Larkinella insperata: one gene and its partner. The main gene of each other region encodes a partner of the protein of the gene in region 2 in a complex. Links are inferred from orthologs where the notes say so. Each region holds a gene or a part of one and is shown on either strand. Other genes may lie near its edges. The genes, in order: hslV and hslU.

What was found.
Region 1: the proteins of hslU (region 2) and hslV are in contact, whole or in part, in a solved structure (PDB 1G4A), measured with the Escherichia coli proteins. The link is inferred for Larkinella insperata from one-to-one orthologs.

The regions. Positions count from the first base shown.
Region 1 is NZ_CP110973.1:6,112,619-6,121,261, forward strand. What follows is about bases 3,733-6,619. They hold hslV (ATP-dependent protease subunit HslV), read right to left. Parts: upstream 5,503-6,619; coding sequence 4,963-5,502; downstream 3,733-4,962. Other genes in these bases: OQ371_RS24665 (sensor histidine kinase), read right to left, coding at 3,733-4,848; OQ371_RS24675 (pyruvate dehydrogenase complex dihydrolipoamide acetyltransferase), read right to left, coding at 5,609-6,619. Also shown: OQ371_RS24650 (MBL fold metallo-hydrolase RNA specificity domain-containing protein), read right to left, coding at 1-1,247; dacB (D-alanyl-D-alanine carboxypeptidase/D-alanyl-D-alanine endopeptidase), read left to right, coding at 1,416-2,930; OQ371_RS24660 (response regulator), read right to left, coding at 2,946-3,365; more of OQ371_RS24665, read right to left, coding at 3,358-3,732; more of OQ371_RS24675, read right to left, coding at 6,620-7,333; OQ371_RS24680 (FAD-dependent oxidoreductase), read left to right, coding at 7,486-8,643. UniProt on the Escherichia coli protein: Protease subunit of a proteasome-like degradation complex believed to be a general protein degrading machinery. The complex has been shown to be involved in the specific degradation of heat shock induced transcription factors such as RpoH and SulA.
Region 2 is NZ_CP110973.1:4,647,848-4,656,520, forward strand. Bases 5,757-8,673 are described here. They hold hslU (ATP-dependent protease ATPase subunit HslU), read right to left. Parts: upstream 7,954-8,673; coding sequence 6,559-7,953; downstream 5,757-6,558. Other genes in these bases: OQ371_RS18885 (hypothetical protein), read left to right, coding at 6,191-6,358; porQ (type IX secretion system protein PorQ), read right to left, coding at 8,094-8,673. Also shown: OQ371_RS18865 (circularly permuted type 2 ATP-grasp protein), read right to left, coding at 133-1,617; OQ371_RS18870 (DUF5723 family protein), read left to right, coding at 1,913-3,394; OQ371_RS18875 (PhzF family protein), read right to left, coding at 3,710-4,729; OQ371_RS18880 (hypothetical protein), read right to left, coding at 4,751-5,740. UniProt on the Escherichia coli protein: ATPase subunit of a proteasome-like degradation complex; this subunit has chaperone activity. The binding of ATP and its subsequent hydrolysis by HslU are essential for unfolding of protein substrates subsequently hydrolyzed by HslV.

The DNA of each region.
Region 1 (8,643 bases), 1.5 Mb from region 2 along the record:
TCGGTGCGCTCCACTTTTGCCAGGACGGGTTCTTCCTTGTCTTTGATCGAGATCGTCGGCTGGCCGTTCAGCAGCCGCCAGCCCAGCGTCCCCTCCGCGCAATAGCCGATGATCAGAATGGTGCAGTACGGATTGCTGATGTTGGCCGCGACGTGCTGTTCGACCCGTCCACCCTGAACCATCCCCGACGACGAGATGATGATACAGGGTTGGTTGTAATTGGAAACCTCCCGGCTGGCCTTTGAACTTTCCAGGTATTCAAAATTGGCGAAGTCGAACAACGACTCGTTTTCGTCGTAATAGTCCTTGGCTTCCCGGTTCAGGAGCCGCAGATTTTTCTGGTAGACCTTCGTGCTTTCCAGCGCCAGCGGACTGTCGGAGAAAACTTTAATGTTCTCGAATCCCTGTTCCGTATACAACCGGTTAAGCGTGTAGAGCAGCGCCTGCGTGCGGCCCACCGAAAAAGAAGGAATAATCAAACGGCCCGGAATGTCGATACACGTCCGCTTAATTACGTCGGCCAGCACCGACTCCGGAGTTTGGGTATCGATGTGCAACCGGTTGCCGTAAGTCGACTCGCAAATCAGGTAATCAACCGGCGGCAAGGGTTCGGGATCGGCCAGCAGCGGGTAGTTCCGACGGCCAATATCGCCCGAAAAACCGATGCTTTTCTTCTCGCCGTTTTCGTAGACGTTGATGACAAGGTGGGCCGCACCGAGTAAGTGCCCGGCCGGAATAAACGTAACATCCACGCCATCGGCCAGCTTAAACTTCCGGTTGTATTGGATCGTGACCACACTCTCCATGGACTCACGCACCTGTTTTTCCAGAAACAGGTCTTTCTGCAGCGAAGCAAATTTCTTGCGGACCTTCTGTTTCTTGCTTTTGCCCATCTCGTTCAGTCGCCGGGAATTGAGCGAAGCCGCGTCCTGCAACAGCAGGTTGGTGAGCGAGAAAGTCGGATCTGTACACAACACCTGGCCTTCGTAGCCTTCCCGGTACAAATTCGGAATGTTACCGCTGTGGTCGATGTGGGCGTGGGTCAACAGAACAACGTTGATTGTGGAAGCCTCAAACGGAAAAAAACCGGTGTCTAATTTCGGAGTTTCGTCTTCCTGGCCGTTCGAGCCGGCTTTTTTGTCCATATCTGCCCCGCAATCAATCAGAATCCGGTAATTATCCTCGGTTTCTAACAGAAACATGCTACCGGTTACCTGACGGGTTGCCCCCCAAAATGTTAACTTCATTCGATTCAGTTATGCCTAAAATGCCTGATTTTCACGATTATGTAGCTTCAAAGAGCACTACAAATCTTCATTATTTTGCTAGAACAACAGAAATGGGCTTTAAATTCTATCTATTTTTGCAAAGCTACAAATCCGCTTTCATATTCCATCAGTACTTTCTGTACTTCCATGCACCGGTCCTTTGCCTGTCTGTTAAGTTGTATTTTCATAATTGCCCAGGTTGGCTACTCGCGGCCGCTTACCGATTCGCTGGCCCTGCAACGGTTGCAAAATACCGTCAATCAATTGCAAACCAGTCCTTTGGTTCGCAACGGAACGGCGGCCCTTTCGGTGCGACGCGTACGGGATGGCGCAGTCCTGCTGGCGTATAACGCCCAGTTAAGCCTGCCTTCAGCCTCAACGCTGAAGCTGGCCACAACGGCGACCGCCCTGGCTGTCATGGGCGACAATTACACCTACCGCACTACCCTGGAATACGACGGAACCATTCGGGATAGTGTGCTGAATGGAAATTTATACATCCGGGGTTCGGGCGACCCTTCGCTGGGAAGCAACCGCTTCGCCGAGTTTGCCGCCGCCCCCACCCTGCTGCGCACCTGGACGGAAATGGTGCAGAGTGCCGGTATCAAACAAATTGCGGGTGCCGTGATCGGGGATGCCACGGCGATCCGATCGCTGCCGGTACCCGACACCTGGGTTTGGGGAGATATGGGGAATTACTACGGCGCGGGGGTTTCTGGCCTGAATTTCAACGAAAATCTTTACCGGGCAGTGTTCAAACCCGCCAAAACCGTGGGGCAACCCGCTCCGCTGCTCCGCACCGAACCCGCTACGCCCTTTCTGCGGCTACAGAACAATGTCCGAACCGGCCCGCCAGGTTCGGGCGATGAAGTGATTATTTACAATGCGCCCTTCACGACCCAGGCATTTCTGGAAGGAACCGTTCCGGCGGGTGTGAGCGAATTCGGAGTAAAAGGCTCGCTGCCGGACCCGGCGTTTTTCACGGCCTTTGCCCTCCACGAACGGCTCGCCAAAGTGGGTATTGTGGTCAATAATGCGCCATTGGCTATTGGGCCGGGCCGTAATCCGGAAATGCCCCTTGCTCCGGGCGGCAAACGAACCCAACTCCACCTTCATACGTCGGTGCCGCTGGCCGAACTGGCCCGGCTCACCAATCACCAGAGCATTAATTTATACGCGGAGTCGCTGCTGTTGCTGGCCGGTACCACGCTGGCCAAAGCACCGGTAACGACCGAACAGGCCATTCAGTACCTGGTCCGGTTCTGGCAAAGCAAGGGGGTTGATTTGAGCGGCTTCCGGCCAAAGGACGGCAGCGGACTATCGCCCGTTGGGGCGGTGACAGCCACCAGCCTGTCCGGCATATTGGCAGCCATGTCGAAGGAAAAGAGTTTTCTTCCGTTTTACGACAGCATTCCCGTGGTGGGTGAGTCCGGTACGGTGAAAAGCCTGGGACGCGGTACGGCGGCTGCGGGCAACGTACGGGCCAAAAGCGGCACCATCGAGGGCGTTCGGGCCTATGCCGGTTATGCCACTTCGGCCGACGGTGAATTACTGAGTTTTACCGTACTGGTCAATAAATACCAACCCGGCTCACTGAAAGGGGTAATGAACTACCTGGAGCAAATCATGGCGCAACTAACGGCCCTAAATGCCAACAATTAACCTGGCAAGGCAAACTCATCCCGGACGACCGCTTACCTTAACGACGTTGAACCAATATTCCCCGATCGTCTGCGTAATATCCATTAGTTTTTTAAACGATGCGGGTTTGGTGATGAAGCTGTTGGCACCCCACAAGTACGAATTATCAATATCGATGCTGGCGTCGGACGTGGTAAGTACCACCACCGGAATGTGCCGCAGATCGCGGTCGGCTTTAATCTCCTGCAGGGCTTCCCGGCCGTCTTTGCGCGGCATGTTCAAATCCAGCAAAATCAACTCCGGCAGGGGATGCTCAGCGCTCTCGTAACGGCCTGTACGACGCAGGAATTCCATCAATTCCTCGCCATCCTCCACCACATTCATTTCGGTCACGGGAAACTGCTGACGAAAGGCTTCACGCGTCAGGAAGCGGTCATCTTCGTCGTCATCAGCCAAGAGAATATGTACTGGTTTCGTGAGTTGCTGCATTGTCATGAACAGATTGGGTCTGTTTTTCGGGTAAAATAATAATAAAGGTTGTGCCGACACCGGGTTGGCTTTGGGCGGTAATCAGACCTTTGTGATAACTAACGATCCGCTTACAAATGGCCAATCCGATGCCCGTTCCTTCATACGAATTCTTCCCGTGTAGGCGTTGAAAAATTTTAAAAATGTGGTCAATGTACTTCTCATTGAAACCAATCCCATTGTCGCCAACGGTTATCTTATAATATTTTTTACCAGGAATTAGTTCTTCATAGACTTCCCCTTCCACCGCTTCACCCGTAATTTTTATCAACGGTACCTGATCGGGTTTGGTAAACTTCAGGGCGTTCGAAATCAGATTGGCGAAAAGATGGTCCATCTGACTCTGAACAGCTTCAATCTCCCCTAACGTATCCATCTCAAACGCGGCTCCGACGGCTTTGATCGTAACTTCCTGATCACTCAGCACCCCCTCCAGTACCTCCGACAACAGAACCGGCTGGAACGGCTCTTTTTTGCTGGAAATCCGGGAAAAATCCAGCAAATCCTTAATCATCTTCGACATCCGCTCCGCCGACTGCAGGATTTTACCTAAATAGACCATTGCTTCGGGCCGGAGGTCACTTCCGTACCGGTCGCGCATCAGGTAACCAAACGACTGTATTTTTCGGAGCGGTTCCTGCAGGTCATGCGAGGCCACAAAGGCAAACCGTTCCAGTTCTTCGTTAGATATTTCCAGTAATTGAATCTTCTCCTGAAGCTCATCTTCGTAAGCCCGTAGCTGATCTTCGGTCGACTGCCGCGTATTCAACTCATTCTCAAGGACATTGTAAGAAAGAATGAGCGTAACGAACATTAAGAGCGTGACCGTAAAGATTCCGACGAGCGTATTCCAGAAGTAGGCCGTAGCGGACCTAGAGCAAATATTGAACCGTTCCTGTTCAGATTTGTTCATCAATCTTATCTGGTCGCGAACCCGGTCCATACGGCTTATTCCCAGCATCATATACGTCCGGGCGATGGAAAGGGGCAGCTTTCTTTTGACGGCATCCACCTGCTGCCCGGCCATCTCAATTTTCATATTGATTCGTTTCGACAGCGAATCGAGGTTCTGGAGTTGAACCGGACGGTCGGCCAGCAGTTTGCTGAGCGAATCCAGTTCAGTCGGAAACTGGGGCAGCGCATTTTCGTACGCTTTCAGGTAAATGGGGTCGCCCGAGGAAGCTAAAAAGCCCCGCTCGCCGGTTTCCACTTCCGTAATGAGCGACGAAATACGGCCCAGCCGGTTCATGACCTCCTGGCTGTGCTTGATCTGATCGCTGGCTTTGCGGTACTGGTTGTAGGTGTATAACGTCAGCCCGAGTGCCACGACTATTAAAGCCAGAGCCACCCCGAATCCAATAACAATCCGTTTTTTAACGGTTTTTGGTAAAACTGATCGCAAACCCTTCATATAAACAGCTGGTCAGTTTCTGAATCGTGTTTTCAGTTGCATACTGCTGTATTGCCACCACATCGGTGGGGGCTAGGTCCATTTCTGAAAACCCTTACAAAAGTTGGCTATTTGTTACCGAATAGTTTCAACCACCAGATTATGGTTGGTGTAAATACAAATATCCGCTGCAATATGCAAACTTTCCCGAACCATTTCTTCAGCCGTTAGCTGAGAAGCGTGTTTTTTTAAGGCAACGGCCGCCGATTGGGCATACATACTGCCCGATCCGATGGCCGCAATCTGATTGTCGGGTTCCAGCACATCGCCGGTACCCGAAATTACCAGCAGATCTTCCTTGGAGGCCACAATCAGCATGGCTTCCAGCCGGCGCAGATACCGGTCCGTCCGCCATTCCTTGGCCAGCTCAATGGCCGCCCGCTTTAAATTTCCGCCGTAGGCATTGAGTTTTTCTTCAAACCGTTCGATCAGCGTAAAGGCATCCGCCGTAGACCCGGCGAAACCCGCCAGTACTTTGCCGTTCATCAGGCTCCGGACTTTGCGTACATTACTTTTTGCAATGGTATTGCCCATGGTGGCCTGTCCGTCGGCCCCCAGTGCGATTTCGCCGTTGTGCAGAATACCAACGACGGTTGTGGCGTGAATCTTTTGCATTCGTTCTATATATCAATGGATAAGGTTTAACACCTGACTGCGGAAAATCGGAATTCGATCTCCAGACCGGTCAGACGCTAAACCTTAAACGAAACAACTATTTTTTTTATACCAGCATGGTGAACGGATTTTCCAGCAAGCCCTTGAAGGTTTGCAGGAACGACGCGCCCGTAGCGCCGTCGACCGTCCGGTGGTCGCACGAAAGCGTCACTTTCATCACGTTGGTCGGTTTGGGCACCAGAACACCCGTTTCGTCTTTTTCAAACATGACGGTTTGTTTAATCGCGCCAACTGCCATGATGCAGGAATCGGGCGGATTGATGATGGCCGTAAATTCGTCGATGCCAAACATACCGAGGTTGGAAATCGAGAACGTGCTGCCTTCCCAGTCTTTCGGCTGAAGTTTTTTGTCTTTGGCTTTTCCGGCCAGATCCTTCACTTCACCCGAAATCGCCGACAGCGTTTTCTGGTCCGCATTCCGGATAACCGGCACAAGCAGCCCTTCGTCGACGGCCACGGCAACACCGATGTTGACGTAATTGTACCGCCGGATTTTGTCGCCCAGCCACGAAGAGTTCACCGCCGGGTGTTTTTTCAGCGCCAGGGCCGCGGCTTTCAGCACGAAATCGTTGAACGACACTTTCACCGGGCTGACCTCGTTGACCTTGCCGCGCAGTTCCATCGCCTTGTCCATGTTAATTTCCATGGTCAGGTAGAAATGCGGAGCGGTAAACAGACTTTCCGACAGACGACGGGCAATGGTTTTCCGCATCTGCGAAACCGGAATGTCCTCGTAGCTTCCTGCCGGAGCCGGAGCGGGCTGGGCCGACGGTGCTGCGGGGGCTGGTTGCTGAGCCGCCGGTTTTTCGGCCGGAGCGGGGGCCGGAGCCGATTTGGCCGCGGGCTGGAAGCTTTCCACATCCCGTTTCACAATCCGTCCTTCCGGACCGGAGCCCTGTACATCGGACAGATTAACCCCTTTCTCTTTGGCAATTTGCTTAGCCAGCGGAGAAGCCAGCACCCGATCGTGCCCGTTGCTGCCCGCGTTCTCAGCCGAGGCCGATTTTTCGGCCGGTTTAACTTCGGCCTGGGGAGCTTCCGAAGCGGAAGCTTCCGGCTGCGGAGCCGCTTCAGGTTGCCCTCCGCCCTGGAGTAATACTTTGAAGTCGGCGCCTTTCTCGCCCACCACCGCAATAACTTCGTCCACGGCAACGGAGCTACCTTCTTTGACACCGACGTAGAGCAAGGTTCCTTCTTCGTAGGCTTCGAGGTCCATCGTGGCTTTGTCGGTTTCAACTTCCGCCAGTACGTCACCCGATTTAACGGTATCACCTTCTTTTTTGTGCCAGGCCACGATGGTGCCTTCGGTCATGGTATCGCTCATTTTCGGCATCCGAATCACCGTCGCATTGACGTTCGGAGCCGGAGCCGCCGAAACGGCTTTCGGATCGGGCGTCTGGCTGGTGGCCTGATCGGCCTGCGAACCGGCCGGGCTAGGCGCCGGATTTGGTTTTTCGGCGGGTGCTTCAGCTTTGGTTTCGGAAGAACCGTTGGAAGAATCAGCGCCCTCCAGCAATCCTTTATAATCTTCGCCAGCTTTCCCGATTACGGCAATTACTCCGTCGATTGGTACAGACTGACCTTTCTCAACACCAATGTATAACAACGTTCCTTCGTCGTATGCTTCCAGGTCCATTGTCGCCTTATCGGTTTCGACCTCGGCCAGCACGTCGCCCGACTTGACGGTGTCGCCCACTTTCTTATGCCATTCAGCGATGACACCTTCGGTCATGGTGTCGCTCATCTTGGGCATTCGGATTAATTCTGCCATATGCGGTTTTGTGCAAGTATATCAGTAGTTCTACTTCGAGTGTCCAAAATTAGAAGAAAGCGGGGAAAGTTGGTTAACCTGACGCGAAGTTTCCACTTATCCGCTTTGATTTGCAAATTGCCGCCGAATTGTCACCCACCCCTTATTCCGGTATGAATCGCAGAAATTTCCTTGAATCCGTCACCCTCGGCAGCGCGGCTGCCTCCGCCTTCTCACCTGGTATGATCAGCCCGGCGCAGGCCGAACCACGCTGGACCGCGCCCGTCAAATCTAGTAACGAATTTTCGGCGGATGTGGTTATTGCAGGCGGTGGATTGGGCGGTTGCGCAGCAGCTCTGGCGGCTTTGCGGTCTGGTCTACGGGTTATCCTGACGGAAGAAACCGACTGGATCGGCGGGCAAATCAGCCAGCAGGGCGTGCCCCCCGACGAACACCAGTGGATTGAAACCCACGGAGCCACCCGGCTCTACCGGACGTTCCGCACGGCGGTTCGGGAGTACTACATCCGGAATTATCCCCTGACCGAGGAAGCCCGCAACCGGCAGCACCTGAATCCCGGCGACGGCGCGGTTTCCCGGCTGTGTCACGAACCCCGCGTGGCCGTGGCAGTTTTGCTGGACATGCTGGCACCCTACCAGAGTTCCCAACAATTGACGATCTTACTCGACCATAAAGTGGTTAGCGCCGACACCACCGGTGACCGCGTACGGGCGTTGAAGGCCCTTAGTTTCCGCAGCGGCAAGGAAGTCGTGCTGACGGCCCCGTATTTTGTGGATGCCACCGAACTGGGCGATCTGCTACCGCTGACCGGCACCGAATTTGTTACCGGTACGGAATCCAAAAAAGAAACCGGCGAGCTGCACGCGCCCGAGCAGGCCGATCCGAATAACCAGCAGTCGTTCACGGTTTGCTTTGCGATGGATTATGTGCCGATGCTTCAGAACAAACCCGTTCAGCACCTGATTGAAAAGCCGAAAGAATACGATTTCTGGCGCAACCTGGTGCCGAAGCTGACCCCCGCCTGGTCCGGAAAACTGCTCGACCTTTCCTATTCAAACCCATCAACGCTGGAACCCAAGAAACTCGGCTTCCACCCCGAAGGCATCGCAACCGGGTCGCTGCTCAACCTGTGGAATTACCGGCGGCTGATCAACAAGAATAACTTCAAACCCGGCACGTTCCAGAGCGACATAACCGTTGTGAACTGGCCGCAGAATGATTATATGCTGGGCAATCTGGTGGGCGTCGGCGAAAAGGAATTTAAAAAACACGTCGACCGGGCCAAGCAGCTCAGCCTGTCGCTTTTCTAC
Region 2 (8,673 bases):
TCTTTAACTTATGGCCAGCGTTATGGGGTTAAAGTCTTAAACAAAAGTGATTAAGTAAATAGGGCCTGACAAGGGGCCATAGATAGGCACTTGTCAGGCCACAACGGTCAGCCTAATTGGTGTTTGTATGGTTCAATACAACACCCACGTATCCTTCCCGCCCCCGCCCTGCGAGGAGTTCACCACCAGCGAACCCTTCCGCAACGCGACGCGGGTCAGGCCGCCCGGAATCACGTTAATACCGTCTCCGTACAGAATATAAGGCCGAAAGTCGACATGGCGGCCTTCGGTATGGTCGCCCACGATGGTCGGCACGCGGGAGAGCGAAATCGTCGGCTGGGCAATGTAATTGCGCGGATTGGCCTTGATCTTTTTGCGGAACTGTTCGTGCTCCGCTTTCGTTGCTTTCGGACCAATCAGCATCCCGTACCCACCGGCTTCGTTGGCTTCTTTCACCACCAGTTGCTCAATGTTTTCCAGTACGTATTTGCAATCGTCTTCTTCCCGGCAGATGTACGTCTGCACGTTCGGAATGATGGCTTCCTCACCCAGATAATATTTAATAATCCGCGGCACGTAGGCGTAAATCACTTTGTCGTCGGCCACGCCGGTGCCGGGGGCATTGGCCAGGGCTACCCGTCCTTTTTTGTACACTTCAAAGATACCCGGAATACCGATCAGCGACTCGGGATTGAACACGTGCGGGTCCAGGAACGTATCGTCGATCCGGCGGTATATCACATCAACGGTTTGGAAGCCCTTCGTTGTGCGCATCTTGACGTAGCCGCCCGACACCACCAGATCCCGCGAATCTACCAGCTCGACGCCCATTTGCTGGGCCAGGTACGAGTGTTCAAAATACGCCGAATTGTAAATACCGGGTGTCAGGACCACCACCGTCGGGTCGGGGCGGTCGGCGATGTGTTGCAGCAGTTGCAGCAGCCGCGTCGGATAATCGGAAACCGGTCGGACACCCGTGCGCGCCAGTACCTCGGGAAAAGTTTGCTTCGACAACTCCCGGTTTTCGAGCATGTAGGATACCCCCGACGGACAGCGGAGGTTGTCTTCCAGCACCATAAACTCGCCGTCATCGCCCCGGATCAGGTCCGTACCGGTAATGTGGCACCAGATGTTTTTGGGCGGTTTCAGGCCCATGCAGGCCGGCAGAAAACACTTGCTCGATTCAATTAGATCCCTCGGTACGACGTTGTCGTTCAGAATCCGCTGGTCGTTATACACATCGTGAATAAACAGGTTGATGGCCTGAATGCGCTGAATCAGACCGCGTTCGAGCCGGTCCCACTCCGCCGAAGGAATCACCCGCGGAATAATATCGATCGGCATGATGCGCTCCGTTCCTTCGCCTTCCGAATACACGTTGAAGGTAATCCCCATCGACATCAGCGCCCGCTCCGCTGCGTGCTGCCGCCCGATCATGTCTTCACGGCTCAGTTGTTCAACTCGTTGCTTAAAGGGTTCATAGCCGGAGCGTACCTGACCGTCAGCCGTGAACATTTCATCATAAAAGTTTTCAGTCTGGTAGTCAGTAAATGAAAACGAGTTACCCTGTAATTGTACTTGTGTTAGGTTTCCTTGTGATTGAGATTGAAATTGCATAGGCGGGCTGGTGATTTTGGCGAATAAACCCTTTTAAATGCAATAATATACAAAATATTCTATGGTAGACGTTAAATAGGGAGAGTTTGTAAATTATTTTCGAGTAACTCGATTTTTAAATTGCCATTAACTAACTACTTCTTCATTTTAGTAAACAACCCGTATCTTTGAAGGACTCAGCGTTGCACAAAAAGTTTGCATCACTTCTATCTGGCATTGAATGAGAGTACGGTACGGTCGTTTATTAGCAACATGGGTTCTTTTAGGAACGTTTTTTCCCGTTAAAAGTCAATACATGATGGGGCTCTCCAACAGTAATTACGGAGGGGTTCATTCGGTTTACCGCCACCCGTCCGAGGTGGCCGATTCCCGTTACCGCGTTTACCTTAATCTGGCTTCCGTCGACGTATTTGCGGCCACGAATCAGGTCCGCTGGGTGGCGCCGTTTCCCATGATCCGGTACATCACCGGCAATGTACCCGCTGAATACCACCGCGAACGCGGACGCAGTCTGGGTCGAACCGGCTTTATGAAAGAGATGCAGAATGGCCGCGATAAACGGTTGACCCTGGGCGGAGAAGTGCGCGGCCCCGCAGCCCTGCTGACGTTAACCGACCGGTTTGGGATTGCCTTTTCCTCGCGGATCAGGACGGTCGTTTCGCACCGTAATACCTCGGAAGCTACCGCCCGTCTGATGTTGTTTGGAACCCAGATTCCCGAACTCCGCGGCATTACCAACGAAAGTCAGCACGGAATGGCCAACGTCAACAGTTTCGCCGAAATGGCTTTTACGTTCGGGGCGGTGCTGCTGGATAACGACGAAGCCTTCTGGAAGGCGGGCCTAACCGTCAAGCGCAATGTTGGCCTTTACAACACCCACATCCGGGTCGATAACGGGACGCACCAGATCGTTCGGGATCCCACTCAGAACGGCTTTCAGGCCCTACAGATCGAGAATTTTAACGGCAAATACGGCTACACATCTCAGGAAGCCTTCCAACGCGCCCGCATCACACCGGGCTGGCTTTTCGGCAAACAGTCCGCCGGAGCGGGCTGGGGCTTTGATCTGGGCATCACCTACGAATACCGTCCGGATTACCGGAAGTACACTTACCGGGAAAAAGGCGAGATTCGGCGTGATCCCACCAAAAACAAATACCTGTACCGCATTTCGGCCTCGTTGGTCGATATTGGCGGGGTCCGGTTCCGCAACCCGGCCATCGTTAATCTGTACCCGATTTCGGTGACCAACAAAATGATTACGTACCACACATTTTTGCCCGTTAAACAACCTGATGACGTGCATGAACGGATTGTCGATTTGCTGGATCTGCCCGTAACCGACCGGACCACTTCGTACCGTTCCGGATTACCGGCAGCGTTGAACGTCAGCGGGGATTACCGGTACCGGGAGAATGTATACATCGGTGTTTTGTGGACGCAAAGTCTGGTTGCTCCCAACGCAACGGCCATGTCGACGCCCTCCATGCTGGCCATCGTGCCGCGCTGGGAAAGCCGGTGGGCGGAAGTGTCGATGCCCATTGCGCTTCAGGATAATTATTCGATGCCTACCGTTGGGCTGGCGTTGCGGGTGGGGCCGGTTTTCGCCGGAACGGATCACTTGGGGGGGCTGGTTAACATCGGGGATCCGCGCGGAGCCAGTCTTTACGCCGGGGCAGCCATTCCGCTGTTTCGTCGCGGACCGCGTAACCCCAACGACTGTTACTTCCCCCCGCAGGAAGGTGGCTACTGGAAACGGTGGGGAAGAAGGCGCTAGTTCCTTTTCCCTAACCTGGCGGCTTCCGGTCTGAAAATTCCCGAAGAAAAGCACTATTTCCCCGCGTAGAGAAGCTTAATCAGGCAAATCAATTTCTGTTATCTCCGCTTTTGCGTCAATACGTATATAGCGAAGCGTTAGTTTGGTTGTAATTCTGGGACTAGGAATCACAATTGACCTTTTCGAAAACTCCGGTCTTCTGAGGCAGGCCGCGTCATACCCGTACGCGACGGATGAAGAATAGTTGATTGGTATATGTTGGTTTCGACCGGCAGGCAAGGACCCTTGCGGCCCTTTTGCCTGTCGGTCGAAACGCTAGTTACTGCAATCCGACAGGGTAGCTGCGGGAATGTGTATGTCGATCGTGTGGGACACCTGCGCCGAGCCGCCCACCAGCAGACCCGTAATGAGGCCCTGTTCTGTCTGAAGCCGGGCTGTGAGCAGACTGGGGGAAGGCGGCTGCATCAGGTGCCCTTGCTCAATCAGGAAGGTCGTTTTCCGGAGTTTGAGAGCGTCGTACAAGTAGCAGGCCAGTGGACCAGCCGCCATGCCGGTTGCGGCTTCTTCATTGATGCCGTAGGCGGGCGCAAACATCCGGGCGCCCGCGTCGCGGTCGGGCTTCCGCGTGTCCGGCGAAAACAGGTAGTAGCCCACCAGGTCCAGCCGTTCGCTGACGCGTTCGATTTCGGCCTGGTTCGGAACCGCCCACTGCACGATTTCGGCCGAGCGGACCGGAACGAGCATGAACGAATTTCCGGTGTTTACAACCAGTGGTAATTGATCGTCGAGTAAATCAGAGGGGGTTAGGCCCAGCGATTGCAGAATTCGCAGGTTGGTTACCTCGGCATCCAGCAAATCGGGAAATTGGTAGGTGGGAGCCGCCTGCTCCATGAAGGCCAGGTCGCCATCCAGGTAAACCGCCCGGGGGCCATCGACGGTTTCGCGCGAGCTGTGTGTTTTGGTCAGAATGCCCTGCTGGGCCAGGTACGAAAAGGCCGCAATCGTGGCGTGGCCGCAGTGCGCGATCTGACGCACGGGCGTGAAAAATTCCAGATTGAAATCGGCCACGGCCGAGGCCGAAACAAAAGCCGTTTCGGAAAGCCCTACGCGGGTAGCAATGCGTTGTTTGGTAGCCTGATCGAAGCGGTCGGCGTCGAGGACAATACCGGCGGGGTTGCCGCCGGTACCACCGTCAACAAAGGCGTTGACAACGGAAATCGTTACAGTTGACATGATATCGGGGAAATTGACGAACAAAAGAGAGTTCTGGAGACAGGAACGGTAGGCCAGCGCATCGGGTAGATACGCCGGGCCACCGAAAACTGAAAACCGCAAACCATAACCGTTATCCTTTTCCTAGTACGTGTACGTAGCCGTTAGGGTACCACCCGCTCCATGCGTGGTACGCTGAATTGGCAATCCCTCCGCATTGTAGGCATAGTCAACCGTCTGCCGACTGATCTCCTTGCCGTCTTTGCTGCGCACGATTTTGGTGTGGTAATTATTCACCCGAAACGTAACCGAAGGCAGGAAAGGATCATTCGCCATCAGGTTCTCCACGTGCTTCTGATGGTCGTAGTCCGCAAAAGAGATGGCGAGTTCCAGTTCGTAACCGCCGTCCGGTCCGACGTTGTAAAAATCGCTCATCGTGGTCAGGTTACCGGTACCATCGTACTGGAACGTCCGGCGGAGCGCATTTTTGAAGTTTCTCGATTTATGATCGAGCTGCACCAGTTGGCCCGCAGCCGAATAGCGGTACGTGCGCGACACCAGCAGGGTGCCGTCTACGGCGAATTCCTCCGTACGCGCAACCTGGTTGCCGGTATAATGATACAGCGTGTAGGTGCTGGAAATCTTCCGGGTATCCAGGTAATTGGTCTGGTCGAGCCGGATCAGGCGCTGGTTGGCATCGTACTGTAAATCGTAAACCATGCGCTTCACTTCGCCCGTTCCCTGGTTGAACATGTACTGGCTGGCGTACTGCACGGGCGTTCCCTTGGCGTCGTACTTGACTTCCTGAAAATCGAGGGCCGAATAGCTGATTTTCATGCTTTTGTACACGCTGACCGGATCGCCGGTGCCCGTGGAATCGCCCGGTTTGGGGTCCGACGGTTTGCCGGGATTGGTCGTGGTGGAATCGCTCTGTGGTTTGCCGGGCGTTTTTACGGTATCCACTGATGGTTTGCCCGCATTACCCGGACGGGGGGCCAGCTCAGTAGCCGAGCGGTTACAGGCCGCTACGGTTAAAGCACCCAGGATAACCAGCGCAAACTTGCCGGAAAAGGGGCTGCGACGGGTGGGCTGCGGTGCGGAGGATTGACTCAAAAGAGATTTTGTTGTGTTCATAGTGTTTTGGAGGTGTGTATTCAATGTCCAGGTGTCGCTTGGAACCTGGGGCCCTGTACTGAAAGAGCATTTTTGTGAATTGGGAAAGCAATTAATTCGACCGCATCATACCGGGTCTTCGTGCGTTCGGACCCAATTGGGATGCTTCCCGGAGCGGGGGCGCGTCAGGTCGGTGCGATGCGGACACCCGGCGGGATGCTTTCGTCGGGTATTCCAACCGGCTGATCGGGATGGAGTGGATAACGGTATGGTTTGCATCAGCTTGTTGTTTAACGGGCGTAAAATTGAGGGGTGACCACCGGATCAAAAAACGCTTGATTCATCAAACCGCACGAAACCGTCACGAACTGTTAGTTTTTAACGCTTAAATAGATTTGTCCTAAAATCGACCGGTTGGCAATTTGTACAATGAGGTGGCTAAATCCGGGCGTGACCCGATGATTCCGGCGAATGGCCTACGGAGTGTTTGGCGTATGTTGCGTTGCCGCTAGATGGGGTGGGGGATCCGGTCTGCGCCCGACGGCCAGCAAGATTGTGTCCTGGTATTCGGACGGTATTCTGGGCCGGAACCGGATGGTGGTTTACGAGAATCAGGTCGTGAAAAAGTTGCCTGCGTGAAGCCAAACCAGTTGGTAATGACCGGGGAGACGGTATGCTGACGCCGAAGTAGAGTATCTGTTGCTGAAAGGTTTAAAAACGACCTTGCCGGGGCTGGCTGGGCGAATGGAGGGGGCGCGGAGTGTAGCCCGGGTTTTCCAAAACCGTTCTCGGAAAAACCCGGGCTAAATCCAGTGTGGTAACATCCAAAAAAGACGGTTTTACAGAATAAACTGACTTAAATCCCGGTTTTTAACCAGCGAGTTCAGCCGTTCCGCCACCATTTCTTTGGTGATAAGCACCTTCGAATTGGCACCGATGGCGTCCGGGATGTCAAACATGAAGTCGTTTAGCAAATGGCTCATGACGGTTTGTAACCGGCGGGCACCGATGTTCTCAACTTCCGAATTAACTTGGAAGGCAATCCGGGCGATTTCCCGCAGGGCTTCTTCGTCATACGTCAGTTCCACATTTTCGGCCGCCAGCATGGCCACATACTGCTTCGTCAAGGCGTTTTTTGGGGCCTTCAGGATCTGGAAAAAATCATCTTCCGACAAACTTTGCAGCTCAACCCGGATCGGGAAGCGGCCCTGCAACTCCGGAATCAGGTCCGACGGTTTGGCAACGTGGAAAGCCCCAGCGGCCACGAAAAGGATGTAATCGGTGTTGATGCTGCCGTATTTGGTGGTGACGGTGCTGCCCTCCACAATCGGGAGCATGTCGCGCTGCACCCCTTCGCGGCTCACGTCCGGCCCGCCCGAACCGTTGCCCCGGCTGGACGCAATCTTGTCGATTTCGTCAATGAAAATAATGCCGGTATTTTCGGCTTTGCGGATGGCTTCGTCCTTCACTTCATCCATATCGATGAGCTTTCCGGCTTCCTCTTCCAGCAGGATTTTCTTAGCTTCGGCAATCGTCACCTTGCGTTTTTTGCCGCGCCGGGGCAGCATTCCGCCGATCATTTCCTGAATGTTCATCATCGACAGTTCATCGACCGTGCCGCCGATCATGCCGATGTTGGGCGCCTGCGTCTGCTGCACATCAATCTCAATCTTGCGCTCGTCCATCTCCCCGTTGCGGATTTTCTCCCGAAACCGTTCGCGGGTCCGTTCGTTGAGTTCGGCGTCCGAGTCGGGCATCTCGTTTTTGTTGGCGGGTTCGTCGAGCACAAAACCGGTCGGCTGTTTCACGGGCGGTATCAGAATGTCAAGAATCAGGTCTTCCACAATTTGCTGGGCGCGGGTTTTGACCTGCTCTTTTTTGGACGCCTTGACCATGTTGACCGACTGTTCGACCAGGTCGCGCACCATGCTTTCCACATCGCGGCCCACGTAGCCCACCTCGGTAAATTTGGAGGCTTCCACTTTGGTAAACGGCGCGTCGGCAATTTTAGCCAGCCGCCGGGCAATTTCGGTTTTTCCAACCCCGGTTGCCCCAATCATCAGGATGTTGTTGGGCGTAATTTCCCGCTGCATCTCGGGCGTACTGTTCATGCGTCGCCAGCGGTTGCGGAGGGCGATGGCAACGTTTCGTTTGGCGTCGTGCTGCCCGATGATGTACTGGTCGAGTTCAGCAACGATCTGGCGTGGGGTTAAATCTTTGAGTTCTTGCGTCATAATTTATGGATAATCAACAACGGACAAGGAATCCAAAACGGCGCGGTCGGATTTAGGCGAATCAGGTTGCCGGGAGGTGGTATTCCTTGTTCATTCACAACAAAGAAACGTAGGAAAAGGTAATTTCTGCCCGCATTTTCCTATTTTTTTGGCAGCATGCGGTCGAGCTCGAGCCGGAAGGTCAGTGAGCTGCTTCCCCCAACGGCGGGAGTCGCCAGCGCCCGGGCGTAGGTCAGCTGAAACCCTTTTGCCTGAACGGTGGCTCCAAACGAAAACCCGGCCGCGCCCGTTCCCGTGGCCAGTCGGCCTTCCTGCCGGCGCAGGTGGTTGTAGCCCGCCAGCAGATTGACGTTCCGGTGAATCAGAAATTCGAGCCCGACGGCCAGATGCCGCATGATTTTTTCCGGAACCGCTACCTTCCGCGGAATCGGATTGCCGTCCAGGTCGTACGTCACGTTCAGCGCCGGGTCGCTGTAAACAATGTCAAACCGGTGCAGGTGGTGGGCGGTCAGAGTGGCGCGGATGGGCAGGTGTTCGGGTTTGACACTCACGCCCGCCTGCAAATCAAACGGCAATTCGGGCGATCCGGTTGCCTGACCGGGAAAGTACGTTTTCAGCCGAAACCCAGCGTTTTTGGCTACCAAACCAAAAACCAGCTCTTTTTCGGGATGCCGCCAGGTGCCGCCCAGATCAAACAGAACCGCGAAGGCCGAGTACGTT